2 regions of the Bradyrhizobium sp. WU425 genome follow, and region 2 is predicted to be linked to the other one. Evidence: predicted binding sites of a transcription regulator. Region 2 holds the regulator's gene; the other holds the start of a gene.
The links. The regulator LexA, encoded in region 2, represses DNA repair genes until DNA is damaged. The targets are predictions, from matches to a motif close to TGTTCNNNNTGTGTTCNG.
Positions count from the first base shown of each region.

Region 1 (15,838 bases), 2.4 Mb from region 2:
TAGGCGATTTGGTGAGCGCATGCTTCTAGGACAAGACACTCCGGAGTCCCATTAAATCTCATGGGTTAAAGCTCACGCCCGAAATTGAGGCGCCTATAACTTGGTATACGACGTCCAAGGAGCCGCGAAGAGCGGAACGGCAAATTGGAAACACGTTCGAGAATCCGCTTGAAGTAGAGTGAGCCCGGATGGTCCTGGATCGTCTGGAGGGAGCTGGACATCGTCAAGCTAAGCAAATCACAGTGGCGGTCAGCGCCTTGGCTGCTGCCCCGCCATATCCACCACCGCGATCTCGCGACACAATGTTGATGCCCGGGTGCTTCGATAGCCACGCCCGAACGGTCGCAGTTTCCCTGTCGGGCAGCAGGGGAACGATCCGCCGGCGCTCCAAATCGCACACGATGGTCCCGTACCGACGATTTCTCCGGAACGCCCAGTCATCAATACCCACAACAAGCAAGGGATCCATCGGCATCGCCGTCCGCCGGCGGACCACCCGCAGCAAGGTATCGTTGCTGACGGGCAGCATGAGCCGCTTGGCGAAGCTTGCCGCCGCCCGGCCGCCGAGCGCCAACCCCAGGTGATGGACGATGTGTTCGAGCCGTGCCGTCCGACGCCGTCGAAGCGGAACGACGTCTTCTCCGAACCGCTCCGCGAAGATCCGCCGGCGGCAATGCAGCACCTCACATGTGAAGCGCCGCGTGAGTAATCGGAGGCGCACCTTTCTGCCCGCTGATGGCAAATCGCCCACGTGCCGGATGTAGCGGCTATGGACTCGGCGCGATAGTGTCGCGCACAAAGGGCACTGGGCCTCCGCAGCCTCTGACCGAACAGCCAGAATAACCGAATCCTCTGAATCACTTACGCCATCAAACACCAAACCACTCGGTCCTAGCGATGAAATTCGAAAGCCTGTCCGCATGGCGCCGATTCTCCGTTGAAGAACCACAGTCGCCGGCGAACTTCATCAGAAATGAGTCAGAGCCAATATTGCAAACGATGGCGTAATTGCGGTCGGCGCCCGCGGCACGAAGGGTCCGCTATCTTCTAGTCTTCCGCAATCTTACGAATCGGAGGGGCTATGAAGCAGTATGTTGGGCTGGCTGTCTCGCAGAAAGAAACGTCAGTATGTGTGGTCGACGAGGTAGGTCAGGTCTTGTTCGAGGGAAAGGCCAAGTCCGACCCCGGGACGCTCACGGCACTGCTTCGCAAGCGAGCTCCACACGCCGAGCGCATTGGTTTTGAGACCGGGGCGATGGCGAGTTGGCTTTGGCACGAGCTTCGTAGGGTTGATCTTCCAGTGGTCTGTATCGACGCTCGGCATGCGCACGCGGCGTTGTCAGTGCGCATGAACAAAAGCGATCAGAACGATGCTCGAGGTCTGGCCGAACTGGTACGGGTTGGGTGGTATCGAGAAGTCAAGGTCAAGAGCGAGGAAAGTCAGAAGATCCGTGCGATACTCGTGGCGAGATCCCGGCTCGTGGCCATTCGTCGAGATATCGAGAACCAGGTCCGCAGTCTCATCAAAGAATACGGCTTGCTGTTCCCCCGTGCGATCGGCCTGCAATTCCGCAATCAGGTTCGCGAGCTATTGGGTGAAGATCATCAGCTCCTCAGTGCGGTCGCGCCGCTTCTGTCGATCCATGAGCAGATCTGCAAGCAACAAGGCACATTCGACAACGAAGTCCGCCAGTTGGCGAAGTCGGATGAGACGACGCGTCGCCTGATGACGGTTCCTGGTGTTGGCGTGGTGACTGCCTTGACGTTCCGCAATACGATCGATGATCCATCGCGCTTCCGATCCGCATCAAGCGTCGGCGCCTATCTGGGTCTTACACCGCGGCGCAGCCAATCTGGCGAAACGGACATCAACGGAAAGATATCCCGATGGGGCGACCGTCTGCTCCGGGCTTACCTGTTCGAGGCGGCGACGGTGCTGCTTTATCGCACCAAGAAATGGTCTTCTCTCAAGGCTTGGGGAATAAAGCTTGCCAAGCGAATTGGCATGAGAAAGGCAAAAGTCGCCATCGCCCGCAAGATCGCCGTGATCCTCCACTGCGTCTGGGTCGATGGCACACCGTTCGATTGGGATCAGGCGAAGGAAGCCTGATTTTATTTATTAGCTCCTGGTCCGGTTCGCCGGACTGGCGATGTCCCGCTGGGAAGGTGGTTGTGACGACCTCGTTCATTCGGCTGGTGGCGGCTTGACCGTACCCCGCTGCAGACGTTGAGGCGTCCGCCCCGGACATCATCATGAGGCGCTGCGCGACCTCGGAAAGGACCATGACCCCAGCGATGGCATCAGGCTCAACGCCGCCAAACCGCAACCGGACTGGCATCGTCATCACCCGCGCTCGCCCTGTCTACGCAATGGCGGGCTCCGACAGGTCGAGCGCTACCGCCTTCAAGAAAGGAGACACCACTTGACATCAAACCGCAATTAAAGGGCCGAATGACATCAACGGCGTCGAATGCTTCGAAAAAGCTAAGGATGTTGTCGTCGAATGATTTGGCATCATTCGAAAGACTGCGTGGACTCCTCCAAAGCGACAATGTGACAACTGAAACGAAAACTTGCAACTAATAAGTGTGGATGGGTACTAGGTCGGAATTCGCTACCGCTGCACATGCGCGCCGTACAAGAAAGATACACAACCAAAGTCGGAGAGCCATCTTCGGGCTGGATTAGGCCCCAATGTAATCTTGTTATTGAAGTGCTCCGAGTTGTGATACACGGCAATGCCGCTTTGGACCTTTCTTCTACGAGCGAGTTTTATGGCACTGCACCCCGATTTTCCTGAGTCTCCCTACGAAATACTCTCCCCGCATACTCGCTGGTTTCCGGCTGCAGAAGAGCTTCGCAGTACCGCGTATGAAAAGCTGCTACCGCCGCTGGTTGCCAAAATTCGCGAAGAGGTGGAGGCGTGGCGGGACGCAGGATACTCAGGAGCCTCGAACACATCCCGCGCATTGTTGACTTGGTGGTTTGAGACCGGCCACCTCGTCGAACAGGCGGACGGCACTCAAATGGAATTCCGCTACTACTTCGCCCAGCGCGAGGCCGTCGAGACCGTTATCTGGCTCTACGATGTACGAGGTGCGCGGGACAAGTACGACCTCCTGCGCTTTGATGCTTCCGGCGCTGTGTCCGCCAATATGTTCGATGAAGACTGGCTGCGTTTCGTGGTCAAAATGGCCACGGGCGCGGGAAAGACTAAAGTGTTGTCGCTGCTGATCGCATGGAGCTATTTCCACAAGAGTTATGAAGCAAACTCGAACCTTTCACGAAACTTCCTGCTGATCGCACCCAACATCATTGTGCTGGATCGGCTGCGCGTAGATTTTGATGGGCTTCGTATCTTTTTCAACGATCCGATATTGCCGGACAATGGCCATGCGGGGCGCAACTGGCGAGACGACTTTCAAGTTGCGCTCCATATTCAAGATGACGTCCGCATCGTCCGTCCGGCGGGCAACATTTTTCTCACAAATATTCATCGAGTCTATCTTGGCGATGTGCCGGAACCTTCGCTCGAAGATGATGATCTTCGTGACTATTTCCTAGCACCGTTTGGGGCACAGCCTGCTGGCAAGACGAATGATAGCAACACAGACCTCGGTGAAATCGTACGAGAGATTGATGAGCTAGCCATATTCAACGATGAGGCGCACCACATCCATGACCCGAGCATGGCCTGGTTTCAGAGCATTCAGGACATCCACCACCGCCTTCTGCAAAAGGACCTTCGGCTAGCACTTCAGATCGATGTGACAGCTACGCCACGGCACGACAATGGCGCGATCTTCGTTCAAACCGTGAGTGACTATCCCCTCGTCGAAGCGATCGCCCAGAACGTAGTCAAGCATCCCGTGCTCCCGGACGCCGCCAGCCGCGCAAAGCTTGCCGAGCACAAGAGTCCGCTTATCACCGAAAAGTACGCCGACTATCTGCAACTCGGCGTCGAGGAGTGGCGCAAGTGCTATGCTGAGCACGAGAAGCTAGGCAAAAAGGCCGTACTTTTCGTCATGGTTGACGATACCAAGAATTGTGATGAGGTCGGATCATACTTGCAGAAGGTTTGTCCGGAGTTGCAGGACGCAGTTCTTGTGATCCACACCAAGAACAACGGTGAGATTTCCGAAGCGGCTTCCGGCAAAAAAAAAGAGGAGCTGGACCTTCTGCGCGAGCAATCCAATGCGATTGATGGTTGGAAATCGCCATACAAGGCAATCGTTTCGGTGCTGATGCTCAAGGAGGGGTGGGACGTTCGAAACGTCACCACCGTCGTTGGGCTACGCGCGTTTGCTGCCAAAAGCAATATTCTGCCGGAGCAGACGCTCGGGCGTGGCTTGCGCCGGATGTATTTCGGCAGCGAACAAGGCGAAACGGTCTCCGTTATGGGCACTCCCGCATTTATGGATTTTGTCGAGTCGATCCAAAGCGAGGGCGTAACTTTCGAGCGCGTTGCCATGGGCGGCGCCTTTGGACGAGAGCGGCAGGACTCTCTGATCGTCGAAGTGGATTCGGAAGCACCGGATAAAGATATTGATTCGCTCGATATTGCGCTGCCGCGACTGACCCGGCGCTTTAATCGCGAGTTCAAGGACCTCAGTGAGCTTGACCCCGGAGCGTTTAAGAACCCGAAGTTGCCTGTCAAGGCATTCACGCCCGAACAGACCCGCGAGATTGTTTTCAAGACCATGCTGGATTCGGAGGTCGATCATACGATCCAACTCGACAACAGCGGAAACGCAGATTATCGCTCTGTTGTCGCGTTTTTCGCACGGCAGCTTCTGAAGGATCTGCGACTGGTGGGCGGCTATGATCTACTTTATCCCAAGGTCAGGACCTTCATTCGCGATCATCTGTTCGTCCGGACGGTCGATCTCGAAGACCCGGTAGTTCTGCGCAATCTGTCGGAGCCTGAAGTTGGCAAGGTGCTGTTCGATCACTTTCGGATGGCGATTAATGCGCTTACTATTCGCGACAGCGGCAGTTCGCGCATTGAAGGCCACATCCGATTGCGCGACACCCGCCCGTTTCGTACCGAACCGCGCGATTTTTTGCTGACCAAACGGTCAGTCTTCAACCGGATAGTCGGCGAAGCGAATGCGGGCGGGCTCGAGCTGGCGTTCGCGTCGTTCCTGGACACAGCGCCGGATGTACAGGCATTTGGCAAGAACTACATGGCGGTGGGTTTCAAGCTGGACTACGTGAAAGCAAATGGCGACCTTTCAACCTACACGCCTGATTTCATCGTGCGAACCACTGATGGCTCGGTTTGGATCGTCGAAACCAAAGGCCGTGAGGAGTTGGACGTGCCGCAAAAGATGGCGCGGCTTGGTCAGTGGTGTGCAGACGCAACGGAAGCTAGTGTTAGCGAAGGTGCGCGGCGTTTTGGGTTTGTCTACGTCGACCAAGAAAGCTTCGAGAAGCATAAGCCAACGTCGTTTGCAGGATTGATCGGCACCTTCCGTGAATACCAAGAGGCCCACTGATGGCGCGCCACGACAAGCAATCGTATGACCTCAGCGAAGCAGAGCAGCGCGACCTAGTAACACTCATTCAACAGGGAAAATCCCTACCCGAAAAGTACCGCTTTATCCTTTTTGAGGACAAGCGTGAGGTCGAGCTTGTTTGGAACGGCAAAAGTCGCGACGTATGTACCACCGTCCTACCGTTTCAATCGTTGGAGCATATCGACGAACCTCGTACCGAGACCAGAACGCAAGAAGACCTGTTTGATAGCCGGGGTCGCCAGCTACGCGGGTGGACGAATAAACTGATTTGGGGTGACAACAAGCTTATTTTGTCTTCGTTGAAGTCCGGGGCATTGCGCCAGCAGATCGAGGATGCCGGCGGCCTGAGGCTCATCTATATCGATCCGCCTTTTGATGTCGGCGCAGATTTTAGCATGGACATTGAAATCGGCGGCGAGACCTTCCACAAGGAAGCAAACTTGCTGGAGCAAATTGCTTATCGTGACACATGGGGGCGCGGAGCGGATAGCTTCATCTCAATGATCTATGAGCGGCTAGTTCTGATGCGCGATCTCTTGGCCGAGAACGGCTCAATATACGTCCACTGCGACTATCGAGTTGCCGGATATATTCGAATTGCTCTCGATGAGATTTTCGGCAGAGAGGCTTTTGTCAATCAAATTACGTGGAAACGGACAACCACAAAGAACGATTATACTCAAGGAGCATTCAATTGGCCTCGCATTCACGAAATCATCTTTTACTATGCGAGATCAGCCGGCTCAAAGCCCTACTTCAATCAACAGTTCACACCCTATGACGAAGAGTATCTTAAAACGAAATATTCGTACCGCGATCCCGACGGCAGAAGGTACCGGCTCGACAACTTGACAGCGCCCGGTGCTGGTTCGCGTGGACATCCTCAATACGAGTTGATGGGTACCACCAGATTCTGGCGATACAACAGAGACAAAATGGAGAGGCTTGTCGCTGAGGGCAGAGTCGTTAAGACAAACCCGAACGCTGTCCCTGCGTATAAGAGATACCTAGATGAGATGCCGGGTGTTGCAATTGGCGATGTGTTTGCCGACATCGACGCCATTAACTCTCAAGCGGATGAACGATTATTTTATCCCACTCAAAAGCCAGAGGCGCTACTTGAGCGCATAATTTCTGCTAACAGCAAACCGAATGATCTCGTGGCAGATTTCTTCTGCGGCTCTGGAACTACTGCGGCCGTCGCTGAAAAACTTGGACGCAAATGGATTTGCACCGATCTGGGCAAGTTTGCGATCCACACGACTCGAAAGCGATTGATCGCGGTGCAGCGGGAAAGGAAGCTTGCAGAAGAGGAGTTTCGAGCTTTCGAGGTGCTGAACCTTGGCCGTTACGAGCGGCAGGCCTACCTGAATGTCGCGGGGCGATTGACTGGAGCGCAGAAAGCGCAAGTCCTTGCGCAAAAAGAGGGCGAATTTCGTGATCTGATTCTGCGAGCTTACAAGGCCACGGGCTTTGGCGGAAACGGGGGCGCGGAAGCGCAAGACGGGTTTTTTCACGGCGCACGTAACGGGCGCCTAGTCGTGATAGGCCCAATCAATCTGCCAGTAGGACGCTTGTTCGTTGAAGAAGTCGTAATGGAGTGTCGGAAGCGTGGTGCATCCCGTGTTGACGTGTTGGCTTTTGAATTCGAGATGGGATTGTTTCCCGCTGTTCTCGAAGAGGCGCGAAGCAAGGGCATTGATCTCGTGCCTAAATACATTCCGGCCGAAGTTTTCGACAAGCGGGCAGTAGATAAGGGGCAGGTGGTATTTCACGACGTTAGTTTCGTCGAGGCAACGCCGCGATATGAAAAGAAGAACAAGCTGGCCGTCAAAATCGAACTCACCGATTTTTCCGTTTATTACACCCAGGGAGCGGCCGAGGCCGCGATTGCTGCGATGAAAGAGGGCAAGAACGACGTCATCTGCGATCGGGGACAACTGTACAAGGTGAGCAAGAGCAAGGACGGGATTGTAAAGAAAGAGAAGCTCACCAAACACTGGACCGATTGGGTGGATTACTGGGCGGTGGATTTCGATTACATGCAACGCAAGGAAATCATCAAGGTCGCGGTAGGTTCAGGAGTTGGCGGGGTTACTTCACTGCCGGGATCTGAGCCGCCGCAGGGTGAAATGGCTATGCCGCAATTCGAGGAGCGATGGACCGGAGGCTACATATTTGAGAATGAATGGCAAAGTTTCCGGACCCGTCAGAACCGCGAACTTGAGCTAGTAACCTCCGTGCACACCTATGATCGGCCGGGCCGATACACCGTGGCGGTGAAGGTAATCGATATCTTCGGAAACGACACGATGACACTTGTGCCGGTCAATGTCGGTTGAAGGTCCGTCGCCGATTAGTCTCGTGCAGGTACCTGCACCGGTGTTAGGACAAATCGAAAGTGGACTGTCTTCGGCCAACCCGGAATAGAGGCATTTTCGAACTGTTTGAAGCCAAGTGGCGTCAATAAGTAGGATAGTAGCGGGCCGCCCGGATTTAACGCATGCGCGAGTCTGGGAGCGCCCCGTAGAGGGGTTGGCTGACCTTAGCATTCGATATTTGCCCTATTCGCCAAATAGCCTCAGCGCGATGCTTCACTGTGGCTGGCGCATTCGCGAAAAAGTTCCTCGCCGCCCTTGGTGTCCGAAATATTCCGCCGCTGATGAGCGCTGTCGTACGCGAGCGACCTCGGATGTCCGTAAGTAGAATCGATATGTCGACCTAAGCAATCTTGACGGTATCGCAGTTGCATTCGACTATTATCAAGCCCTGTTGGATCTCGATCGCGGATACGCGGCTAGTAGAAATCTTGAAACGCTCGAATTTACGGCGGCTTTGCCGGAGGCCGCGGAATTGGTCCTGGGCTGGGCGCGACGCCTGTAGCGGGGCTCGAAGGTGAGGGCGTTACATCGTGTAGAGTGTGGACACCGGCGGCAACGAGAGCTCCGATCAACAGTACATAGACAACAAGCAGTACGCCGCGGGTCTCCCGATAATTCTTCATCGCTTGTTCGATCGGCGTTTCAGCGATTTCTTCCCGCTCGCGAACGGAGATGTAACTAAAAAGACTTTGCATCCAGCTCCGTCGGGACGAGGCTTGGCTTTGGAAGAACGCGCCATTGATCCGCCACTGCAATGCGAACGACAGGCCGATGAATACGGCGGCCGCAAAGTAGAATAAGGAAGAGATGAGAGGACCCGGTGTCTTGGCCGCATCTCCCAGGATCTTCAGTATAAAAGGCGCTGCCGAGACGGCCAGGTCGCGCCAGAGCGTAGCCGCAAGATCCTGCGCCCGTTGCGCTACCTTCTGAGTTTCATCAATCACGGTCTTGCGGAGATCGGCGAGCGCCTTCAGAGTCTCGCGGCTCGATGATTGAACGTGAGCTTCATAGGCAGCTTTGGCAGCCTCAAGCGCCTGCTCCAATGTCATGGCGAGATCTTGCTGAGGACGGCTGGCCCGAGCCAACTCACCGGAAAAGAGCAGGTGGCGTGCCTCGACATCTGTCCCCGAAAGAAAAACCCAGTTGGCGGATTCAGTCAACCGAGAACGAGCGCCGGGCAGGGCAGGATCATCGGCTCTAATGCGATAGATCGGAGGCGTCGCCGCCGCTTGCAGCCAGACCTGGCCATCCTCGAGCCAGGCGCGGGAGACGAGACCGCCCAACAGTCTGCGGGCAGAAACCGTTTCCCAAGCTTGGTACGCCGGCGATGAAACCGCTGGCGCGGCCAATAATAGCCAGGGATTGAGATCGGTAACGATTTCACGGTCGGGGACAAAGTCACGAACATAGCGAGTGGGGTCGATAGACCCAAGCAAAGGCTCGGCTCGCGGTGGCGTTTGCGCGAAATCCCATGAAGCGAACTCCAATCCTCGTGCGCGAAATGCCTGAGTGGAATTGAAGTCGGCGATCGCGAGGCGCGGAAGGACAGTTCGCTGCGCCAAATATTGTGGGATGTCGGACTGGAAGATAAAGAAGGCGCAGCCGTCGGCAGTTGGCTTTCCGAGCGTGATCACGATCTCACGGGTCGAATCAAAGATATCACCCCCAACGAGATCACCACCGAGACCCGGATTATAGACTTGCAAGGACGAGAACGGCGGTGGGACATCGTCGACGAAGCCGAGCCAGGCGACCTGCGCATCGACGGACGGTAGCCGGCCTCGCAACACGAGGGCGTCAATACGTTCGTCCGCCACGGCGCCGTTCGCGACAAGCTCACGTACGCGTTCGACCAGATGTGTTGATCTCGAAGTCATCGAGTGTGATCTTGTCCCTGATGATAATCTCGCCCCTGTCGCGGTTCACCGAAATGACTGAAGACATCAAACCGACAGGGAAGGTCAATTTGACCCCGCTTGCCGTCTCAACGCGACGGTTCTTGGGAGCCTGAATTGCGTTCTTTTGGAGCACGAACGATTCGCCCGCCATTCCTTCGCGCTTCAGCTTTGCCTTGAAGTCGGTCAGCACGGGGCTATCATCAGGCAGCGGCCCGAAAATGCTCTTCAGCCAATTTTCAGCACTTTCGCCGTCGACAGAACCGCCTGACTGGCTGGCGTCGTAGAGGCGTTGCGCCAGATTTTTCATCGTGTCCTGCGGAAGTATGTCTTTGTGCTTGTGCGCAATGTTGCGCGTGACCTCGACGATTGTCCTTGTCAGCTCCTCTTCCGTTCGCTGGCGTCGCACGAGCAAGAACTGTTCGAAATAGGCCGCAGGCCGCTGCGGATTTTGACGATCGACAACGCAGATTTCGTCGCGCTCTTTGCCGAGCTTGATGAGCGCGGCCTTCTGCAGGGCATTGCGGTTCTGGACAAAAGTCCGCTCAATCTCGCCGAAGGTCGGCTTCGGCTTGCCCGAACGGCCGCGGCTGACGTCGTAGTCGTAGCTGAGAACCTTTTCGTCCTCGAATTTCAGAAGTGCATATAATCGGCCACCTGAACAAGACAGCGAGAAGATCAAGAAGGCACCGACAGCCGTGCTGCCTCCGTGAGCCTCATTGAACGCTGTCGCGAGTTTCTCGCTTTCCTCCTGGAAAGTTGCCCTATCCCGGCTGATCCGCGCCAGTTGCGCCCGCACCGGCGCGTCCGCGAGAAACTCGTATCGGTTTCCGCTGTTGACCGATCGGACGCGGCCCAGGAAAAAAGCTGCGTGTCGACCGGCATCGAACGCAGTCAGTAGCTGAAAATGTTCCTCTCCCGGGCCGACAATATGAAAAACGCTCTGATCGATGCGCAGGCTTTCGAGTTCCTGCTCAGTAAGGAAGGCCATTCATCACCATAGAACAAAAAGAGAACTGATCGCAATCACGCCGCTCTTTTATTCCAAAATTTGCGTCGTGTTCCGTTAAGAATCTTGCACCTTGTTAAGAATTCCACCCCCAACGTGTGGTCGGGCGCCGGTCTGTTGAACGGTGAACGAGCCGCCACGCCGCTAAATGGATTGCTGGTCCTCTCAAAAGTGTTCCCTTGGGTGGGGCGAGGGAGAACCCCAACGGTTTTCGCGAAGACATTTCACATTTTCCGTGTTGTGTGAGTGTTTTTCACGGTGTAAAAGGTTTTTGCGGCTCAAAGGCCAAATTGAGAGTGAAATTCACGACCGAGAAGGTTTTTCACGGATTTGGGACAATGGAAATAGAGTTTTCAGGGCCCGTGAGTATTTTTCATGACCGGAGGCTGCCGGAAGTGGCAACTCCTGCTGGCTATGCTGCGCTGATTGACGCCTACAACCTATCCGCCCCGGTCCCGCGCTTGCTTTCGGCCATCGGAACAAAGCACCGGATCATTGAGCAAGGGGGATGGCGCATCTATACGCCACGCCATGCGCCGGACGCGACGCTTGAGGGACATCTCACCTTCGCTCTCAAGAATGAAGGACTCGATCTTGCAATCCTGAAGCGGCTTTTCCTCGCCGTGAACGAGGATCAGGTTGCGGACCTTGTAAGACAGAAGCCGACCGGTCTGTACACGCGTCGTATCTGGTTTCTCCATGAATGGCTGTTGGAGCGCCAACTCAATCTGCCTGCGGCAGATAAGGTCTCTTACGTCGATGCCGTCGATACCGAACTCCAATACGCTACCTCCGGGCAGAATTCGGCACGGCACCGCGTCCGCAACAATCTGCCAGGAACACTGGAGTTCTGCCCGCTTGTTTTCAAGACTCCAGCACTGGGCGAGTTTATGGCGCAGGATCTCAAGGAGCGCGCCCGTGTCGTGGTGAGCCAAGTCCCGAAGGATCTGCTCGCGCGAACTGCCGCCTTCCTTCTCCTCAAGGATTCAAAGTCAAGCTACGTCATTGAAGGAGAGAGACCGCCACAGGACCGTATCCAGCGATGGGGCAGGGTCATCGGTGAAGCGGGACGGGCACCGCTCGACGAGGCGGAGTTTTTGCGCCTGCAGCGCATCGTGATCGGCGATGAGCGCTTCGTGAAACTTGGTTTCCGGAACGAAGGTGGTTTCGTCGGCGAGCATGAACGCGAGACGCAAAGACCTATCCCGGATCATATCAGCGCGCGTCACGAAGATATCCCCTCCCTCGTGCGCGCACTGATCGCGTTCGATCATGCGGCGGAAAACGAGCTTGATCCTGTCGTCGCTGCCGCCGTGCTCGCCTTCGGGTTCGTCTACATCCACCCGTTCGAGGACGGCAACGGACGCATTCACCGATACCTGATGCACCATGTTCTGGCACGGCGCGGATTCAATCCCGCCGGGATCCACTTTCCGGTTTCTGCCGCGATTCTCGACAAGATTAGCGAATACAAGAGCGTGTTGGAAAGCTATTCGACTAGATTGCTTCCATGTGTTGAATGGGAGTCGACCCCACAGGGCAACGTCAAGGTCTTGAACGATACAGGTGATTTTTATCGTTTCTTTGACGCGACGCCCCACGCCGAGTTTCTGTACGAATGCGTGCAGAGGACCATCGAACAAGATCTTCCAAAGGAAACGCAATTTTTACGGAGCTTCGATACCTTCCGCGCGGGCATCGAGAACATGATCGAAATGCCGGAGCGGACGCTCAACAACCTCTTCGGATTCCTGCAACAGAATGGAGGGCAACTCTCAAAGCGTGCCCGCGACAACGAATTCTCCGAACTAACGCCGGATGAAGTCACGAGGATTGAGGAGCTTTATCAAGCGGCCTTCTCGAAAGACTCTGGAACGGCGAGTTGACTGTGTCAGGGTGCCACCTTCATTGAATGGGGCCTGTCGGCTCAGATGCTGGTCGAGCCCTTGATAAAAAACAGCGCCCTCTGTCGGCGTGGTCGCAGCTAAGACGCGCCGCATCGGTGAGTTTTGACCCTGGGAGGTTATCTTCTTTTTCTTCTTTATCCGCATCCCGCCAGAGTTTCCCCGCAGAGGACTGTACGCGCGCGTCTCGCGCGTGGATTCCTTGAGCACGAGCGCTCATCGCCGTGCATCCTTCGAATTTGATTGCATCGATGCCGACTATGTTGATGGCGCCGGACCGCGGCTCTTGGACGGGTTTCGTGCTGAACAGACCAAACCATTCGCGCTCCTGCGCGTAGTGACGACACCAGCCCGATTTGGCCACTTTGCGGGCGCGACACCGGGGCCAGCCGATTGGTTTATCTCGAGATCGAGCCAGCCGGCTCCGGCCTGCCGGCATGGCACGCTCAACTTGAAGGCAACGGCTACTCGGCGCACGCACGCGGAGTCCTCACCTACGCGCGGCAGCTTGATACACCGGACGAGACCCGGGGACCGCGATCGAGACCCCAAACTCTCGGTGCCGCTGCCGCCCCACGGCTGGGGCTGCCGCGTTCGCTCGTCACTGCCTGTGCGCCATTGCCGAAGCCGGCAACGCGCGACGCAATATCGACTGTTCTCTAGCGTGTCCCACAAGCGGCATCTGTCCTGGACGCCGCAGCATTCTTCAGTGGCGCCGCTACCAGCGTATTCTCAGAGGCATCAGCGTATTTGAAGTCACCGCTAGATCATCAGTGGCATGCCTTGCGCATGTTGCACGACGCACAGGCGTTGGGCTCTTCATATCGAGAGCTTAAGGCTTCCAAATATATTCTTGCTTTATTCAGTGTGCTTTCCCAAGCACGTCGGGACGGGGTGCGGTTTGCCGCGCTCACCTAGTGCGTCACCCATAGTCAGCTCCTATGGTTGCTAAGTTTCTCAACATCAACCCGCCCTCGAAGTCGTCAAGACGATGCTAGTGTGGCTGGCCGATCCAGGTACAAAAGTAGTCCATGTGAACCAATCGCTCCTCTCGCTTCAGAGCTGGCGATTGTGGAAAGGCTTGCTGTGGCCTTTGCTCAGCCGGGCAATAGGGATCGCGCGCAAGCATGGTCGTGCCGCCCGTCATGTGCCGACGATACAGATATGACCTGGCCACGCATCCCCCGCCGCATTTGGCGAGCAACGAGCACCCGCTGCATCCCTCGACTATTTCCGGATTTGCGTTGCGCTGCCTGAACCCCCGAAATTGCGGGCTGGAAATGATCTCCGACAGCTCATTCGTCAGCAGATCGAATTCCGACTCGTAGTCATGTAGATAGACGCAAGGACTCACATGGACATTGCCGTCTGGCGAGATCGAGTGGATTCTGAATGACGTTCCTCCGCAAGGACATCGCCGAGCCTCCGAGGTGTTGGTCACCGCCGCGATGGGAGGTTCGCCCAGGTCCACGGGATCGCACAACTCCATCAGCCGGGCGAAACCGGCATAGTACATGCTCGGCGGAAGCGCGATCCTCACATGCGCGGGCTCGGTCGCCTTGATCGGGTTGATCCGGAACGTTGGCGTCGTGCGATTTCGCCAACTTGGCGGGTGCTCAATGTGCCCGATGGAGAAGTTCCAGTTCATCGCCGCCATGATGCAAGTCCGCGAGATGCCCTCGCGGCGGCAGATATCGAGCGCCTCCACAGCTTGCCGAAAGATGCTAGCTCCCCGATTTTCATTGTGTTCGTCTTCGAACGGCGAGTCGAACGAGACGTCGCAATCGTTCAACAGGCGAAATTCCCGATAGTGATCCTTGTACAACCGCACCAACGATATGCCGCTGGTCGTGGGGCCCACCAGGATGTCCTCGTCCGCGAGCCTCCTGATGATGTAGGGCAGCAAGGTCGCCTTGGGGGTCGATCCGTTGGTGAAGAGCAGTTCATTTCCGCCGAGATTGACCGTTTCAACGCCGTGCTTCTTCAATTGATCGACGATCCGATCGATCATCTCGACGGTAAGGTCGCTCCCCTTCTCCCTAGCATTCATGCTGTAGCAGTGCGTACAGCAATATGGACAATCGTTCCCCAGCGTCCAGCCGATAGTCTTGATCGCAACCTCGCACTCGGGCAGGTCGCCGAACTCCTGCACCGGGCCCACGTTGAGGTTATAGTGTTCGAGCCGGTCGAAGCTGATCGCGAATGGCTTTGACATTTTGAGCCTTCTCATCCGAAGAAAGGATTGGCGTCGGCGTCATACACCAGCCCGGCCGACGCGTAGGCGTGGTCAACCCGTGTCGCCAGCGTCTGGTATTTGATCTTGTTCCCTGCGACCTGAGCGTCAACAAGGCCATGGACGTCATGCTCACCCGACTCAACGGCGTCCAGGAGGAGTTCCATAAAGGCGAGGTCGTGCCGCCGTAGTTCGGTCGCAAGCGCGTGGAGTTCGACCAGTTCCTCGTCCTCGAATGCCTTTGGCGCGCTGATGGCGTCGATCGCTTTGTCGTAAGGGCGAAGATGGCTCTTGTGCCAGCGCTCTAGGCCCGTATAGGCCTGAACCACGTCTTCGGCGGCCAGACGATAGTTTCGGTTGCCAGTCCCATCCTCGTTGGCGTCGATCAGATTGCGTTCTCGCAGCAGCCTCGTGAACGGCGTTCCTTCGGCCGCATACATCTCGGAGAAAATTCCCTTGCTGATCGTCCAAAAGTAGTCCGACATGCGACGGTGATTTTCCCGCAACTCTTCCATCGTCGTGCCGTGATCAAAGAGAATGTGCCCGGCTTGCACGTAGATGCCGTGTTTTTGAAGACATCAAGGGCTTGCAGGTTTTGATCAACGCTTGCACTCTTCGCCATCCTCTTCAATGCGGATTCCGAATAATTCTCAATACCGCACGAAAACGCGAAGAAGCCCGCCCGCTTGAGCTGCCTAATTGCCTCGTCGGTCACGCGATCCGCTCTGATCGAACCTCGCAAGCTTACGCGCAGGCCTCGCGATTGAATATCGTCGGCAAGTTCACGGCACCACAGCTCGTCTCGACGCGGCTCAATAAGGCTGTCGTCGATGACTTTGAAACACGTCGCCCCGAGCCGGCTAACCTGCTCCAACTCGTCGACGTAGTTTTCGATC
Region 1 covers NZ_CP088089.1:1,723,287-1,739,124, forward strand. Annotated here, with positions in the region: gene BcanWU425_RS08275 (AAA domain-containing protein) at 1-29, shown strand, start outside; partial or broken gene BcanWU425_RS08280 (ISL3 family transposase) at 239-922, opposite strand; gene BcanWU425_RS08285 (IS110 family transposase) at 1,082-2,110, shown strand; gene BcanWU425_RS08290 (DEAD/DEAH box helicase) at 2,776-5,499, shown strand; gene BcanWU425_RS08295 (DNA methyltransferase) at 5,499-7,862, shown strand; gene BcanWU425_RS08300 (hypothetical protein) at 8,345-9,778, opposite strand; gene BcanWU425_RS08305 (nucleoid-associated protein) at 9,738-10,787, opposite strand; gene BcanWU425_RS08310 (Fic family protein) at 11,144-12,691, shown strand; gene BcanWU425_RS08315 (radical SAM/SPASM domain-containing protein) at 13,704-14,924, opposite strand; gene BcanWU425_RS08320 (hypothetical protein) at 14,936-15,382, opposite strand; gene BcanWU425_RS08325 (B12-binding domain-containing radical SAM protein) at 15,328-15,838, opposite strand, start outside.
Region 1: BcanWU425_RS08305 (nucleoid-associated protein) is a predicted target of LexA. The motif match lies at 10,797-10,814, and genes of this name have one in related genera.

Region 2 (15,838 bases):
GTGCACCGGCGTGATCAAGAACGATGCCGGCGAGGTGGTGGAGCTGCGCTGCACCTACGATCCCGCGACCAAGGGCGGCAACGCGCCCGATGGCCGCAAGGTCAAGGCCACCATGCACTGGCTGCCGGCGGCGACATCCGTGCCCGCGGAAATCCGCATCTACAATCAGCTGTTTGCCAAACCGAGCCCGGACGCCTCGAACTTCGCCGCCGACCTCAATCCGCAGTCACTGGAAATTCTCGCTAATGCCCGCGTCGAGGCATCGGTCGCGGAAAGCAATTCGACCGAGCCGATGCAGTTCGAGCGCCAGGGCTATTTCGTGCGCGACAAGGACTCGACGTCCGACAGACCGGTATTTTCCAGGACTATCGGTCTGCGCGACACGTTCGCGAAGGAAGTTGCCAAAGGCTGAAAAGAGCTGCGAGACCACAATGAGCAACGAAGCCGACGCTATCGTTTCCGGCATCATCGCGAAATGGCGCGCCGGCTTCGCCACGCTCGATGCGGCCGCGCTCTCATCGCTCTATGCGAGGAATGCCTTCTTCTTCGGCTCCAACCCAAAGCTCTACCGGGGCAGGGCCGGCGTCGCAGACTATTTCAACGGCCTGCCGCGCTGGCGCAAGCCGAGCGCGGTGTTTTCCGAGGTGACGGCGGCGCAGGCAGGTCCTGATCTGATCAATATGGCCGCGACCATCTCGTTCGATCTCGCCGGCGAACGCCCCGATTTCTCGGTCAAGATGAGCTGGGTCATCATGCGCGAGGACGGCGAGTGGAAGATCGTCAATCACCATGCTTCGTCGCAGGCGCCGCTGATCTGACGAGCGGGCACACGGCTTCGTCATTCTCGTGAGAGAACGAACGTGCTCCCCGCGCGTTGGGGTGGGTCCAACAAGGAACCCACCATGCAGAACATCGCAGAGCATATGGAAGTGATCGGCGCCGACGGCGTCCACATCGGCACCGTCGACAAGGTCGAAGGCAATCGCATCAAGCTGACCAAGAAGGACAGCGGCGAGGGCAGCCACAAGGGCCATCATCACTTCATCGACAAGGGCCTCGTCGCCGATATCGAGGGCAACAAGGTCAGGCTGTCGGCCAAGGCGGATGTGGCCGTGACGATGGAAGAGGAAAAGTAGCGGCCGCGCCCCTTCGTTCCTGATCCGTACCGCTATCCGCCCACCTGCACGTTCCGGTAGCTTCTGGCTTCGTTGCGTATCATCGAGTGCAGGGAATGGCCGAGCCGGGCCGGCCGGTACGATCGCAGGGGATCGCGGGGACGTGGCCCGCGGGCCGCGCCGCGTCCGCGGGCGGCCTCGCGCCTGCAGGCCTCGACCTCTGGACATCGCTGGCCGAGACCCTCCGCGCCTGGCTGCGCGCCGAGGCGGGCGCCGGGCGGCTGTTGCCGTGGGTGCCCGTCGCGTTTGGCTGCGGCATCGCGCTTTATTTCTCTGCCGATCATGAGCCGGTGCTGTGGGTCGTTGCCACGACCGCCATCGCGCTCCTGCTTGGCGCGGCTCTGTTGCGGCGGAGCCGGCTGTTCGCCCCGGCCATCATGATCGCGGCGGTCGCGGCCGGCTTTGCCGTCGCAACCTGGAAGACGGCGCGCATCGCCCACCCGGTGCTGGCAAGGGCGCTCTATTCGGTGTCGTTGTCGGGCTTCGTCGAGGCTCGCGACATCCGCGAGCGTACCGATCGTTTCGTGCTGCGCGTCACGGCGATGGAGGCGCAGCGCAGCGACGTCAGGCTCGAGCGCGTGCGCCTGTCGGTCCGCAAGGGCACCGCGCCGGAGGTCGGTAGCTTCGTTCAGCTGAAGGCACGGCTGATGCCGCCACTCGCGCCGGTGCGGCCCGGCAGCTACGACTTTTCGCGTGACATGTTCTTCCAGGGCATCGGCGCCTCCGGCTTCGCGATGGGCGCCATCACGGTGGCGTCGCCGCCTGAGACCGGCGGCTTACGGCTGCGTTACGCGGCCTTCATGCAAGGCCTGCGCGATGCGATCGATGCCCGCATCCGGGCGACGCTCGACGGCGACAATCGGGCGATCGCGACCGCGCTGCTCACCGGGCGGCGCGATGCGATCACCACGCCCGTCAACGATGCGATGTTCATCTCCGGCCTCGGCCACGTGCTCTCGATCTCCGGTTATCACATGGCCGTCGTTGCCGGCGTCGTGTTCTTCGCGGTGCGCGCGCTGCTCGCTCTGATCCCCGGATTGGCGGCCGGCTTCGCCATCAAGAAATGGTCGGCCGCCGCCGCGCTGGTCGCCGCTGCGTTCTACCTGCTGCTGTCGGGCGCGGAGGTCGCCACGCAAAGGTCGTTCTTCATGACGGCGGTGGTGCTGATCGCGGTGATGGTCGATCGCCGCGCCATCACCTTCCGCACGCTTGCTGTGGCTGCGCTGATCGTGCTGGCGGTCGCGCCGGAAGCGCTGGTGCATCCGAGTTTTCAGATGTCGTTTGCGGCAACGCTCGGCTTGGTCGCACTGGTGCAGATCGGCATGCCCAATTTGTTTGCCTCGCCGGACAATTCGGCGACTGCGCGCATTGCGATGTGGGGTGGGCGCGAGATTGCGATGCTGTTCATGGCTTCGCTGATTGCGGGACTTGCGACCACGCCCTATGCCGCCTTTCATTTCCACCGTGTCACGCCGTTCGGCGTGCTCGCCAATCTCGGCGCGATGCCGGTGGTCTCTGCGCTGGTGATGCCGGCGGGGCTGTTGGGGCTGCTTGCTGCGCCGTTCGGGCTGGACAGCGTGTTCTGGTGGGTGATGGGGATTGGCATCGAGTGGATGGTCGCGGTCTCGCGCTGGGTCGCGTCCTTGCCGGGCGCGGTGGGCCGCATCCCGGCGTTCGGGATCGCGCCGCTGATCGCGGCGAGCCTGGGAATCATTGTGCTCGGCTTGTTGCGCACGCCGCTGCGCTGGTCCGGCGCCCTGGTGCTGCTGGCAGCGATCCTCTGGGGACTGTCGGCGCGGCAGCCCGACATCCTGATTGCCGGGGATGGCGCCAGCGTCGCGGTGCGGGGCAGGGACGGATATCTGCACCTGATCAGGACGAACAAGGACAGCTTTCTGCTCAAGGAATGGCTCGCTGCCGACGCCGATCCGCGCGATGCGGGCAGAGCCTCGCTTGCCGATGGCGTGTCCTGCGACGAATCCGGCTGCGTGACGCCACTGGCCGACGGGAGGCTGGTCGCGCTGGCACTGCGCGTCGACGCTCTCGCAGACGATTGCAGTCGGGCCGCCCTGGTGGTGACGACACGTCCCGCGCCGCCCGATTGCGCGGCGATGGTGGTCGATCGGCAGCGGCTCGCCAGCCAGAGCGCGCTGGCGCTGACGCAGCGTGGTGACGGTTTTGTGGTTCAGGCAGTGAGGGCGAGAGGCACGAGCCGCCCCTGGTTGCCGGCCGGCGCCGGCGAGGGTGATTTCGACGGCAGCCTCGCGCCAAAGTCGACCGCGCCTCGCATCAAGGACGCAACGCCGGCGGACACCGATCTGCAAGCCGACGATTGATCTGATGGTGCGGAGCAACGCAGTGGTTCGGTGCGTCCGTTCGGATTCGCGGGGTGCAAACCACACCATCTCGCCGGCCACGGCCGGCGATGGCGATTCAATCCTGACCTCCGACTTCGTAGCCGGAGGGCGGCTCTGTCAGCCGATCGGCAGGTGCGTGACGGTCGGCTGCCTGTCGGCGGTGATCTGCGCCTTGTGCTCGCGCTCGGTGACCGACTGAGTCACCGGCAGTTGCAGCACCGTCGCGCGCTGGCCTTCGACGAGCTGCGTCACCAGCACGTATTTGCCGTCGGGGAATTCGATCGCATCATGATGGCGGTCGGGAACGTGCGGATCGATCTTGCCGAACTTGCCCACGCGGGAATTGATGGTGCGCGTCCAGATCCAGCGATTGTCGTAGCGGACGTCGTCGGCGAAGGCGAGCTCCGTCCCCGGCAGCAGGCAGACGGCAACAGACGGATCGGCTGCAGAGGCGAAGCCGCGCGTCGAGGTGCCGCGGAAGCTTGTCGTGACGATCGTCTCGCCGACTTCGGCGGGGCGCGACGCGACGGCATGTAGGCTGTAGTCACACATCGGGTGCTCCTCATGCTGGGATAGCAACCCGCGTCTCTTATCGAGGCGCAGGCCTCTATCAGAGTGGAAGCACGAACGCTCTGCTTGGTTGTGGGCAAATCTGCGGCTGGCTTCCGCAAGCCGCGATCACATTATCTTTCCCGAATTCAATAGGAACAAAGCTCGCCGCGATGCATTCGGGAGGCGCGTACGCGAACATTGCCAACTTGGCTGCAACGGCCGAACTTGACCGCTGGTCGCTGTTTCCTCGAACAACCGAGCCGCGAAGCGGTGCTGCTTGAAGCGGTGCTGCTTCGTCGGCGTGGCGAGGAGCCAGCGTTGGAGGAGGGGCCGGATAGTCTGTGCAGAACCAGAAAGGCTATCCAGCCGGAGCGGACGATGATCCGCTCCAATCTCTGACCGGCGATGCCGATCGGAAGCGCGCGAGGCGCCAAGCACCTCCGGCATGAAGTGCTTCCGATATGAAGTACTGCCGATAGAAAGACTCCCGGTATCAGTACTTCCGGTAAAGCCCGATCAGCTTGCCCTGAATCTTCACCCGGTTGGGCGGCAGGATGCGGACCTCATAGGCCGCGTTGGCGGGCTCGAGCGCGATCGAGGCGCCGCGACGGCGGAAGCGCTTCAGCGTCGCTTCCTCGTCGTCGATCAGCGCCACCACGATGTCGCCGGTATCGGCGCTCTCGTTGCGCTGGATCAGGGCCATGTCGCCGTCGAGAATGCCGGCTTCGACCATCGAGTCGCCGCGCACTTCCAGCGCGTAATGCTCGCCCGAGCCGAGCATGTCAGGCGGTACGCTGATAGTATGGCTGCGGGTCTGCAACGCCTCGATCGGCGTGCCGGCCGCGATGCGGCCCATCACCGGCACCGCGACGGGACGTTCGCCCTCGTCAGCGGGCAGGCTCGCGCTCGCACGCACCTTGCCGAGATTGCCCTCGATGACGCTCGGCGTGAAGCCGCGGCGGCTGCCAGCGGCTGCCTGGAGCTCCGGCAGCTTGATGACTTCAATCGCACGGGCGCGGTTGGGCAGGCGTCGGATGAAGCCACGCTCCTCGAGCGCCGTGATCAGGCGATGGATGCCCGACTTCGAGCGCAGATCGAGCGCATCCTTCATCTCGTCGAAGGAGGGCGGCACGCCGCTTTCCTTCAGACGTTCACTGATGAACCGCAGAAGCTCGTATTGTTTGCGCGTTAACATCTCGACCAAAGTCCCCCGGTTGATGTCGTCCGATTCCGAGACGCTGAATTCGGCCATAAGCCGCTGCATGCTCGAAACAAATCATGAACAGACACTATATGTTCGATACATGTTCCGCAACTGCTTAATTTACCGTGAACAGAGCAAAGTGCGCGGAACGCGCGTTGCGGGGGCGCTCAGACGGGGAGCCGCAACACTTCGCAAGCCGTGCCGGCTTCGGCCTTCGGCGCGAATGGTGCGCGGACGAGAAGTACCTGTGCTGCAGCGAGATTCGCAAGCAGCGAAGAGTCCTGATGATTGACGGGAACAACGACGCGTGTGCCATCGTCACGCTCCTCAAGATGCGCGCGCAGATAGTCCTCGCGCTGGTCGTTGGCGCCGACGTCGCGGCCGAGCACGGCGCGTTCACGGCGATGGTGAATCACTGAACGGCCCGACAGGGCGCGAATCAGCGGCACCATGAACAGGAAAGCGCACACGTAGGACGATACGGGATTGCCCGGCAGGCCGATCACACCCATTGCGCCGAGTCGCCCGTGCATCATTGGCTTGCCTGGCCGCATCGCGATCTTCCAGAACGCCATCGCGATGCCTTCGTCCCGCAGTGCCTGCTGGACCAGATCGTGGTCGCCGACCGATGCGCCGCCGGTCGTGATCAGGACGTCGGCGCCGCTCTCGCGGGCGCGGCGGATGCCGGCGGTGGTCGCCTCCAGCGTGTCGGCGGCAATACCGAGGTCGATGGTCTCGGCGCCCTCGCTGCGGGCGAGCGCGTGCAGGGCGTAGCCGTTGGAATAGACGATCTGGCCGTGGCCGGGCGTGGTGCCCGGCATCACCAGCTCGTCGCCGGTGGCGAGAATCGCGACTTTCGGACGCCTGACAACGGCAAGGTGCGGATGATTCATCCCGGCGGCGAGCGCGAGGTCTCGCTCGGTCAAACGGCTTCCCTTGCGCAGGAGCACGTCGCCCTCGCGGAAATCGACGCCGGCGGGGCGGATGTGCCGGCCGGCGATTGCGGCTTCCTTGATCGTGATCCGCTTGCCGGCGGCGACCGTGTCCTCCTGGATCACGACGGCGTCCGCGCCAAAGGGAACGACGCCGCCGGTGAAGATCCGCACGGCCTCGCCGGCTCCGACCGTCCCCTCGAACGGTCGGCCCGCTGCGACTTCGCCGATGACGGTGAGCTCCGAATCGATCGTCGCGGCATCGGCCGCGCGCACCGCGTAGCCGTCCATCGCCGACATCGCCTGCGGCGGCTGCGTGCGCCGCGCCACGACGTCACGCGCGAGCACGCGATGGTAGGCCTCGTCGAGGGAAATCATTTCTTCCGGCAGCGGCTCTGCACCCGCCAGCACCGCGGCAAGCGCGTCAGAAACCGGCATCAAGGCCACGGCGAAAACTCCTGCTCGGCACGTTCGGGCGAATGTTCCGCACGTCTTCTAGCCGAGCGCAGGCGCAGAGGCAAAAGCGGCTGAGCAGGCACAGTCATCCCGCCCCTTCACATTGTTCCGGAAGGCAGGATCAAGCGCGTCGCGGCATGATCCGAAGGAGGTCACAGATCGGCAGGAGAGTGGTCATGGAAGCGACGAAAATCATGGCAAGGCGAGAACGCGCCATGGCCTGAATCGATCAGCTCCCTGCCTGCCCGGGAGTTACGTCGGGCGCCTTGGATCCCTGATCCTTGTCGGGCAGCGGGTCGGCTTGGGATTTCAGGTCGGCGGCCTTGCTCACAAGCTTGGCGGAAAGGTCCGAATCTGAAGTTGTCCTCGCGAATTCAAGAAGAAGAGAGGCCTGCTTGGTGAGGTAGGTTTTGCCCAGCACGATGATGCATCCGTCCGTAGAAGTCCCAACGGACTCTAAGAGTCCGGAAGGCGGTATTCCGTTCCCGGAACTCTGTATAAAAATGTACAAAGTGATCCGGTTCCTCAATTTTTCAAAATTGGTCCGTCGGGCCGTGCCGTCGTGGGTTTCGCGACAACGGACCGTCGTCAAATGCCCAATGCCTTCAATGCGTTCCCGACGTCACGCGGCGAGGTCACATGCACCGCCGTCAAGCCGCGCGCGCGCGCTCCCTCGATGTTTTCGGCAAGATCGTCGAAGAACACGATGCGCCCGGCGGGCACGCCGATCGCCGCAACGACGTGGTCGAAGGCCTCCGCATCCGGTTTGCGCAGGCCGATGCTGGACGACAAATACAGCTCGCGGAAATGGCCGAGGAGGTCGGCATATTCCCTCGAGAAATGGTCCACGTGCGGCCGGTTGGTGTTGGAGAAAGCATAGAGCGGCATCTGTTTCGCTGCGCGCGGCAGCAGCTCGGCGATGTCAGGCATTTCGCCGGCGAAAATCGCGTTCCAGCCTTCCAGGAACTGCGCATCCGAAATGCCGATTCCGAGCGAGGCTCGCAATGAGGCGAAATAGTCCTCATCGCTGATCTTCCCCATCTCGTGCAACCGATAGGCTTCGCTGTCCCGCACATAGCGCGCGACGATGGCTTCGGGCTTGCAGCCGGCATGTCCCGCCCAGCAGGCGATCGCCTTGGAGAAATCGATATCGAGCACGACGCGGCCGAGATCGAACAGGAGCGCATCCGCGCTGCCGGGAGAGAGCGATGTCACCTGCGTCCTTTCACTCAGTATCGATACGGCTCGTGGTCGAACAGCGGAAACGCGCTGAACACACTCGGCGCGTTGGTTGCGGTCGCCTGGTGCAGGCAGGATTTGTTGACCTCGGCGAACGAGGTCGCACCCAAGAGGCCGAGGCAGCGCAGCACTTCGTCCTCGAGCAGTTCCAGCATGCGCGCCACGCCGGCTTCGCCGGCCGCCGCCAGCGCCCAGCATTGCAGCCGGCCGATGCCGACGAGGTCGGCGCCCGCCGCGATCGCCTTGACGATGTCGGTGCCGCGACAGACACCGCCATCGACCATGATCTTGGCGCGGCCGTTCACGGCGTCGACGATCTCGGGCAGCACGTGCATGGCGCCGCGACCGTGATCGAGCTGACGGCCGCCATGGTTGGAGACGTAGATCCATTCGACGCCGTGATCGATCGCGATCAGCGCGTCCTCCGGCGTCGCGATGCCCTTGAGGATCAGCGGGATCTTGAACTTGTCCTTGATCATCTTCACCGTCCGCCACTCCAGACCCTTCTGGTAATCGCCCCCGGTGGCGCGCAAGCGGCTCTCGCGAACGTAGCGCTTGGCGATGTCACGTTCGCGGCGGCTGTAGTGGGCGGTGTCGACGGTCAGGCAGAAGGCGGCGTAGGCGTTCTTCTCGGCCCGGCTGACGACGTCGGCGACGAAGGCGTCATCGCCGCGCACATAGAGCTGGTAGAGCCGCAGCGCGTCGGACGCAGCTTCGGCGGTCTTTTCTAGGCCGGGCTCGGACACCGAACTGAGCATGTGCGCCGCACCGAAAGTGCCGCAGGCGCGTGCCACGCTCGCCGCACCATCCGGATCGAAGATCTCGAGCGCGCCGACCGGGGCGAGGACCACGGGCAGGCGCATCTTGCGGCCGAACTGTTCGACCGAACCTGTAACCTTGCGAACATCGCGCAGCACGCGCGGGCGGAAAGCGATCTCGTCCAGCGCCATGCGGTTGCGACGCATCGTGGTCTCGGTCTCGGCCGCGCCGACGATATAGTCCCATGCATTCTGGTTGAGGTTGGCGCGGGCTTTCCGGATGAATTCATGCAGATTCTGGAACGGCTCGGTGCTGGCGCCGAGCTCGACGTTCCTTTCCGGTTGGATGCGGGGTGCTTCGTTCATTGTTATCCTCCCGAGAATTTGAAGCCTTCCCTGATCGCCTAACCCGTCCGGGGCGCCAAAACCATCCTAAAATGGCATGGCTGCGAGGCGCGGGCCGGCCGGCCGACCCCCGCTGCGCACGAACCGGTCCTGCAACGTTGCCGAAAGTTTGGGTCCGGACCAACCGATTTTTACGGTGTACCCGCCGGCGTGGCATCCCGGCCTTGAAGAAACCAGAATGGTATTGTGAGAAGCAGGCTGGATCGCCATTTGCATGGCGGCTCCCAGCCCACCGAACCGCGAAGCAAAAAGGCCAGCCTATCCATGCGGAAAACCCTGCTGTTTCCACTGGGCGCGCTCACCGGAGCGTGTCTGACCCTTTTGGTAGCCAGTCCGCACGGCGGCGTTTGGGCGGCACGGGCGGCAGCGAGCGCGGATGACGCCTATTCCAAGCTCAATCTGTTCGGCGAAGTGTTCGAGCGGGTGAAGGCGAGCTATGTCGAGAAGCCTGACAATGCCAAGCTGATCGAAGGCGCGATCACCGGCATGGTGACCTCGCTCGATCCGCACTCGCGCTACATGAACGACAAGGCCTGGACCGAGATGCAGGAGACCACCTCCGGCGAGTTCGGCGGGCTCGGCATCGAGGTCACGATGGAGGAGGGGCTGGTCAAGGTCGTCTCGCCGATCGACGACACGCCGGCATCCAAGGCCGGCATCATGTCGGGCGACCTCATCAGCAAGATCGACGGCGATGCCGTGCAGGGCATGACGCTCGAGCAGGCCGTCAACAAGATGAAGGGGCCGGTCGAGACCCAGACCAAGCTCACGATCGTGCGCAAGGGCGCCGACGCCCCGCTCGACGTCGCGATCAAGCGCGAGATCATCCATGTGCGTCCCGTGCGCTTCCACGTCGAGAACGGGGATATCGGCTATATCCGCGTCACCTCGTTCAACGAGCAGACCACCGATGGCCTGAAGAAGGCGATCGCATCGATCACCAAGGAGGTTCCGCCGGAGAAGCTGGTAGGCTACGTGATGGACCTGCGCAACAATCCGGGCGGATTGCTCGACCAGGCCGTGTCGGTGTCGAGCGCGTTCCTGCAGCGTGGCGAGGTCGTCTCGACTCGCGGCCGCAATCCGGAAGAGACCCAGCGCTTTACCGCCCATGGTGGCGACCTCACCAAGGGCAAGCCGCTGGTGGTTCTTGTCAACGGCGGCTCCGCCTCAGCCTCGGAAATCGTGGCCGGCGCGCTGCATGACCACAAGCGCGCGACGCTGATCGGCACGCGCTCGTTCGGCAAGGGCTCGGTGCAGACCATCATTCCGCTCGGCACCGGCAACGGCGCGCTGGCGCTGACCACGGCGCGCTACTACACGCCCTCGGGCCGCTCGATCCAGGCCCAGGGCATCGCGCCCGACATCGAGATCCTCCAAGACGTGCCGCCCGAGCTGAAGGGCCGGATGGACACCATGGCGGAGTCCCAGATGCGCGGTCATCTCCAGGCAGCCGACGGCACCGAGCAGACCGGGTCGCAGTCCTATGTCCCACCGGAAGCGAAAGACGACAAGGCCCTGCATACGGCCTACGACTTCCTGCACGGCCAAACCGCGAATGCGGTCGCCGCCAAGCCGGCGTCGAAGGCTGCAGTGCCGAACTAGGCGCTCGCGACGGTAAGGTGTTGATCGCCCGGGAGCGGATAGTCGTTCCCGGGCGAACTTGTTTCGGGACGCTGTGTCAGCTCGGGTTCATGGCCGCGAAGGTGGCCTCGTAGCAGCCATCGCGCTCGGCCCAGCGGCGGGCGCGGTCGCGCTCGACCAGACCTCGCCGCCGGGATGAACCCGCAACTCCAGCAATTGCATGACCTCCGCGACACCTGCGTCGTGTGTATCGAGGAGAGCTTCTGGGAATGCCGCTGCGCCGACCACGAGGTCCGAACTAGCTTGCCTCGCGGCGGCGGCCTTCGTTGCCGCCGCGCCGGGCGAGACGGCTGCGATGAGCTGCGAACAGCTCCAGCACCTTGTCGGCGGGCTTTGCGGCGCTGAACAGATAGCCCTGCATCTCGGAGCAGCCGAGCGCGCGCAGCAACCGCTGCTGCTCCTCGGTCTCGACGCCCTCGGCCGTGGTGGTCATGCGGCGGGCGGCCGCGAGATTGACGACCGCCTGCACGATGCTGGCGGAGCCGTCGGGGCCGGCGATGTCGTTGACGAAGCAGCGGTCGATCTTGATCTTGTCGAACGGGAAGCGGTGCAGATAGCTTAGCGAGGAGTAGCCGGTGCCGAAATCGTCCAGCGCGATGCGGACGCCGATGGCGCGGAGTTGATGCAGGATCGCAAGCGCCGTGTCGTCGTCGCGGATCAGCACCGCCTCGGTGATTTCGAGCTCGAGCCGGCTCGCCGACAAATTGGAGGCGGCAAGCGCCGCCATGATCTTCAGCGCCAGCGTGCCGCTCTTGAATTGCACCGGCGAGACGTTGACGGCGAGGCGGATGTCGTCGGGCCAGTTCGCCGCATCCCGGCAGGCGGTCGCCAGCACCCATTCGCCGATCTCGTTGATCAGGCCGGTGTCCTCGGCGATCGGGATGAACTCCGCCGGCGAGACCATGCCGCGCTCGGGATGGCGCCAGCGCACCAGCGCCTCGCAGCCGGTGATGCGGTCGTCCTTCAGGCTGAGGCAGGGCTGGTAATACACCTCGAGGCCGCCTTCGAGCCCGCCTTGAGCGATGGCGTGGCGCAGGTCGATCTCGAGCTGCCGCCGCTCGTGGATCTTGGCGTCCATCTCCGACTCGAAAAAGCGATAGGTGCGGCGCCCCGCAGCTTTGGCGGCGTACATCGCCATGTCCGCGTTCTTCAGGATCTGGTCCAGCGCCGTTCCATGTTGCGGCGCCAGCGCGATGCCGATGCTGGCGTCGGTGGCAAGATGATGCCCCATGCAGTCGAACGGCGCCCGGATGGCCTCAAACACCCGCGCGACGAGCTCGCTGACCTGATCCGGCGATGTCACCGCGCTCTGGACGATGGCAAATTCGTCGCCGCCGAGGCGCGCCACGAAGTCCGCCGGCCCCGCACAGCGGTGGAGGCTCTGCGCGACCGACTTCAGGAGCTCGTCGCCGACGAGATGCCCGAGCGCGTCGTTGACGCCCTTGAACTCGTCGATGTCGATGTAGTGCACCGCGAGTTGTTCGCCGCCGGCGACGAGATCGAGTTCCTGACGCAGATGCTCGTGGAACATGGTGCGGTTGGGCAGGTCGGTCAGTGCGTCGTAATGAGCGAGATGGGTGATGCGCTCCTCGATACGCCGGCGCTCCGTGATGTCCTCATGCGTCGCCACCCAGCCGCCATCCGTGAGCGGTTCGTTCACGATCTGGATCGAGCGACCGTCGGAGGTCTCGACCACCATGGAATTGCGCACGTGGACGTCGCGCAGGACCCGTGCGACATACTGGTCCGCATCGCCGGTGAACGAGCCGGTGGCTTTGCGGTGTGCAATGATGTCGTGAAAGCTGCAGCCGGGTCTCACGATTTCGGCCGACAGCCCGTACATCTCGATGTAGCGCTGATTGCAGATCACGAGCTGCTGCGAGGCGTCGAACAGCAGCAGGCCCTGGGTCATGTTGTTGACGGCGCGGTCGAGACGCTGCTTTTCCAGCGTCAGCCGTTCCCGCGAAAGACGATGCTGCTCCAGGAGCTTGCGAACGATCGCGATCAACACGCCCGCGATGGCGAGCGCGGAAGAGGCCGCGACCGAGATCAGGATGCCGATCTGCTCGCGCCAGTCCGTCAGGGCCGTCGCGCGCGTCGTGGTGGCCATCATCAGGATCGGGAAGTGAGGCAGGGCATGTGAGGAAATCAGCCGGTCCTCGCCGTCGACGGGGCTCATGAAGCGGCCGGTAAAATGGTCGAGCCCGAAAACCCTTTGATGCGCGAACGGACCGTTCTTGAAATTCCGTCCCATCAATTCACTGGAATGGGGATAACGGGCGAGCATCGTGCCGTCCCGGTGCAGCATCGAGATCGTCGTGCTTTCGCCGAGCACGGCGGACTCGAAGAATTTTTCGAAGTTTGCCGGCTCAATGCCGCGTCCGACCACACCCATGAATTCGCCGTTCGGTCCGACGACCTTGCGCACGATCAGGATGGTCCATGCGCCGGAGATGCGACTGTAGAGTGGCTCGATCAGGACGTCGGGAGCGTCGGGATCGTACCGGAAGGTCTGGAAATAGGCGCGATCGGCAACGTTCACGTTCGGGGCCGGCCATGCCGCCGACGAATTGATCAAATTGCCTTCGGCATCGATGATATTGACGCCGCCCATGTAGGGCAGTGCCTCGATCTTCGAACGCAGCATCCGGTGGAGGTCCTGGCCGGCGAGGCGCTTGCGATAGTCCGCCGCACTGGTGATGCCGCTTGCGCGGACGTAGTCGACGAAATCCTTCTGGATGACCGCGAAATCCTGCAATTGCTGGTCGAAATGATGGGCCAGCATCAGCACGGTGTTTTCCAGCTCGCGCCCGGAGCTGCGCAGCGCACGTTCGCGGAAATTCTGCGCCATCAGCGTCGCGCCGACGGCGATCGCAGCGATCAACAGCGTGCCGCCCACCACCAGCCAGCGGATCGGTCCGCTGCGCACGAAGGCCTGGTCAAAAAGGCGACTGCCGAATCCCGTCATCATGATCGATCGTTGTCGTGCACACGCCAGGGTCAATTCTTGGCCCCGGAAACATCCGTTGGTTTACGGGAACGGAGTGGAGGCGAAGTTAGCAAGCTGGGTTAATGGGCCGTGAAGGGACCCTCGCAAAAGCAATCAATATGCGATCGAGTATGGGCTGATTGCGCTCGCGATCGTCGCCGTGGTGGACGGCCTGGGCAGCAAGCTCAATTCAAAATTCGGGTCGATCAGCGCGTCGTTGAAGTAGCAGCCGCAATCAGACGCGGTAATGGCCGGACTTGCCGCCGAGCTTCTCGACCAGATGGATGCCTTCGATGCGCACGCCGCGCTCCACCGCCTTGATCATGTCGTAGATGGTGAGGCAGGCGACCGAGACGGCGGTGAGCGCTTCCATCTCGACGCCGGTCGGGCCCGTGACCTTCACGCTGGCGCGGACGAGGCAGCCCGGCAGCGTTGCGTCTGGCTCGATCTCGACCGTCACCTTCGACAGCGCGAGCGGATGGCAGAGCGGGATCAGCTCCGCGGTGCGCTTGGCGGCCATGATGCCGGCGATGCGGGCGGTGCCGAGCACGTCGCCCTTCTTGGCGTTGCCGGACACGATCAGGTCAAGCGTCGCCCTGGTCATGACGACGCGTCCTTCCGCGACCGCGAGCCGCTCGCTGGCGGGCTTGTCCGACACGTCAACCATCCGCGCCTCGCCGGAGGCGCCGATATGGGTGAGGGCAGGGCCGGTCTTGGTGTTGGACTGGGTCTTGGACTCGGACTTGGCTGGTTTCGTCGCGGTCGGCTTGCGGGCCATGTCAGCGCGTGCCCGTCGCGCGCGCCGTCGTCTCGCGCGCCAGCAATGTGCGCGTCGCAGCGGTAACATCGGCTTGCCGCATCAGGCTCTCGCCGACCAGGAAGGTCGACATGCCGACGCGCTCGAGCCGGGCGAGATCGGCGGGCGTGAAGATGCCGCTCTCGCCGACCATCAACCGGTCGCCGGGGATCAGCGGCGCCAATGTTTCGCTGGTCGCAAGCGTGGTTTCGAAGGTGCGCAGATTGCGGTTGTTGACGCCGATCATCGGCGAACGCAGCTTCAGCGCGCGGTCAAGCTCGACGCGGTCGTGGATCTCGATCAGCACGTCCATGCCGTGGGCGATGGCGGCATCCTCGAGCTCTTTTGCCGCGGCATCATCGAGCGCCGCCATGATGATCAGGATGCAGTCGGCGCCGTGCGCCCGGGCCTCCGCCACCTGATAGATGTCGAACATGAAATCCTTGCGCAGCACCGGCAGTGACGTTGCCGCGCGGGCCGCCACCATGAAGTCGAGATGGCCCTGGAACGAGGGCGTGTCCGTCAGCACGGACAGGCAGGCAGCGCCGCCGGCCTCATAGGCCCTGGCCAACAGCGGCGGATCGAAATCGGCGCGGATCAGGCCCTTTGACGGCGACGCCTTCTTGACCTCCGCGATCAGCGCGTAGTCGCCATTGGCGTGCTTGGCCTTGATCGCGCGCAGGAAGCCGCGCGGTGCTGCTTGCGCCTTGGCCTTCGCCTCTACCGCCGACAGCGGCTGCGCGCGCTTGGCCGCAGCGATTTCTTCGCGCTTGTAGGCTTCGATCTTGGTCAAGATGTCCGACATGTCAGGCTCAGCCGTTCGAGACCGCGATCAAATGTTTCAGCCGCGCGCGCGCCGCGCCGCTGTCGAGCGATTTTGCGCCGATCACGACACCTTCCTTGAGATCCCTGGCACGCCCCGCTACGACCAATGCGGCAGCGGCGTTGATCAACGCGACGTCACGATAGGGGCTCGGCTTGCCGTCGAGCACGCCCTGCAAGGCGATAGCGTTGGCGTCGGCGTCGCCGCCTTTGAGCGCACCGGCCTCGCAGCACGGCAGGCCCGCGTCCTCCGGCGTCACCTCGAAATTCCGGATCTCGCCATTGTGGAGCGCGGAGACGAAGGTCGGGCCGGTGAGGGTGATTTCGTCGAGGCCGTCGGAACCGTGCACGACCCAGGCGGATTCGGAGCCGAGGTTCTTGAGCACTTGCGCCAGCGGCTGCACCCATTGCCGGGAGAACACGCCGACCATCTGCCGTTTCACACCGGCCGGATTGGACAACGGACCGAGCAGGTTGAAGATCGTGCGTGTCGCAAGCTCCACCCGGGTCGG
Region 2 covers NZ_CP088089.1:4,080,032-4,095,869, forward strand. Annotated here, with positions in the region: gene BcanWU425_RS19805 (glutamine--tRNA ligase/YqeY domain fusion protein) at 1-412, shown strand, start outside; gene BcanWU425_RS19810 (nuclear transport factor 2 family protein) at 432-818, shown strand; gene BcanWU425_RS19815 (DUF2171 domain-containing protein) at 903-1,136, shown strand; gene BcanWU425_RS19820 (ComEC/Rec2 family competence protein) at 1,232-3,511, shown strand; gene BcanWU425_RS19825 (hypothetical protein) at 3,650-4,084, opposite strand; gene lexA (transcriptional repressor LexA) at 4,578-5,279, opposite strand; gene BcanWU425_RS19835 (molybdopterin molybdotransferase MoeA) at 5,456-6,667, opposite strand; gene BcanWU425_RS19840 (hypothetical protein) at 6,906-7,097, opposite strand; gene BcanWU425_RS19845 (HAD family hydrolase) at 7,265-7,891, opposite strand; gene BcanWU425_RS19850 (alpha-hydroxy acid oxidase) at 7,906-9,039, opposite strand; gene BcanWU425_RS19855 (S41 family peptidase) at 9,343-10,680, shown strand; gene BcanWU425_RS19860 (bifunctional diguanylate cyclase/phosphodiesterase) at 10,958-13,690, opposite strand; gene BcanWU425_RS19865 (Flp family type IVb pilin) at 13,833-13,934, shown strand; gene moaC (cyclic pyranopterin monophosphate synthase MoaC) at 13,944-14,486, opposite strand; gene trpC (indole-3-glycerol phosphate synthase TrpC) at 14,488-15,309, opposite strand; gene trpD (anthranilate phosphoribosyltransferase) at 15,317-15,838, opposite strand, start outside.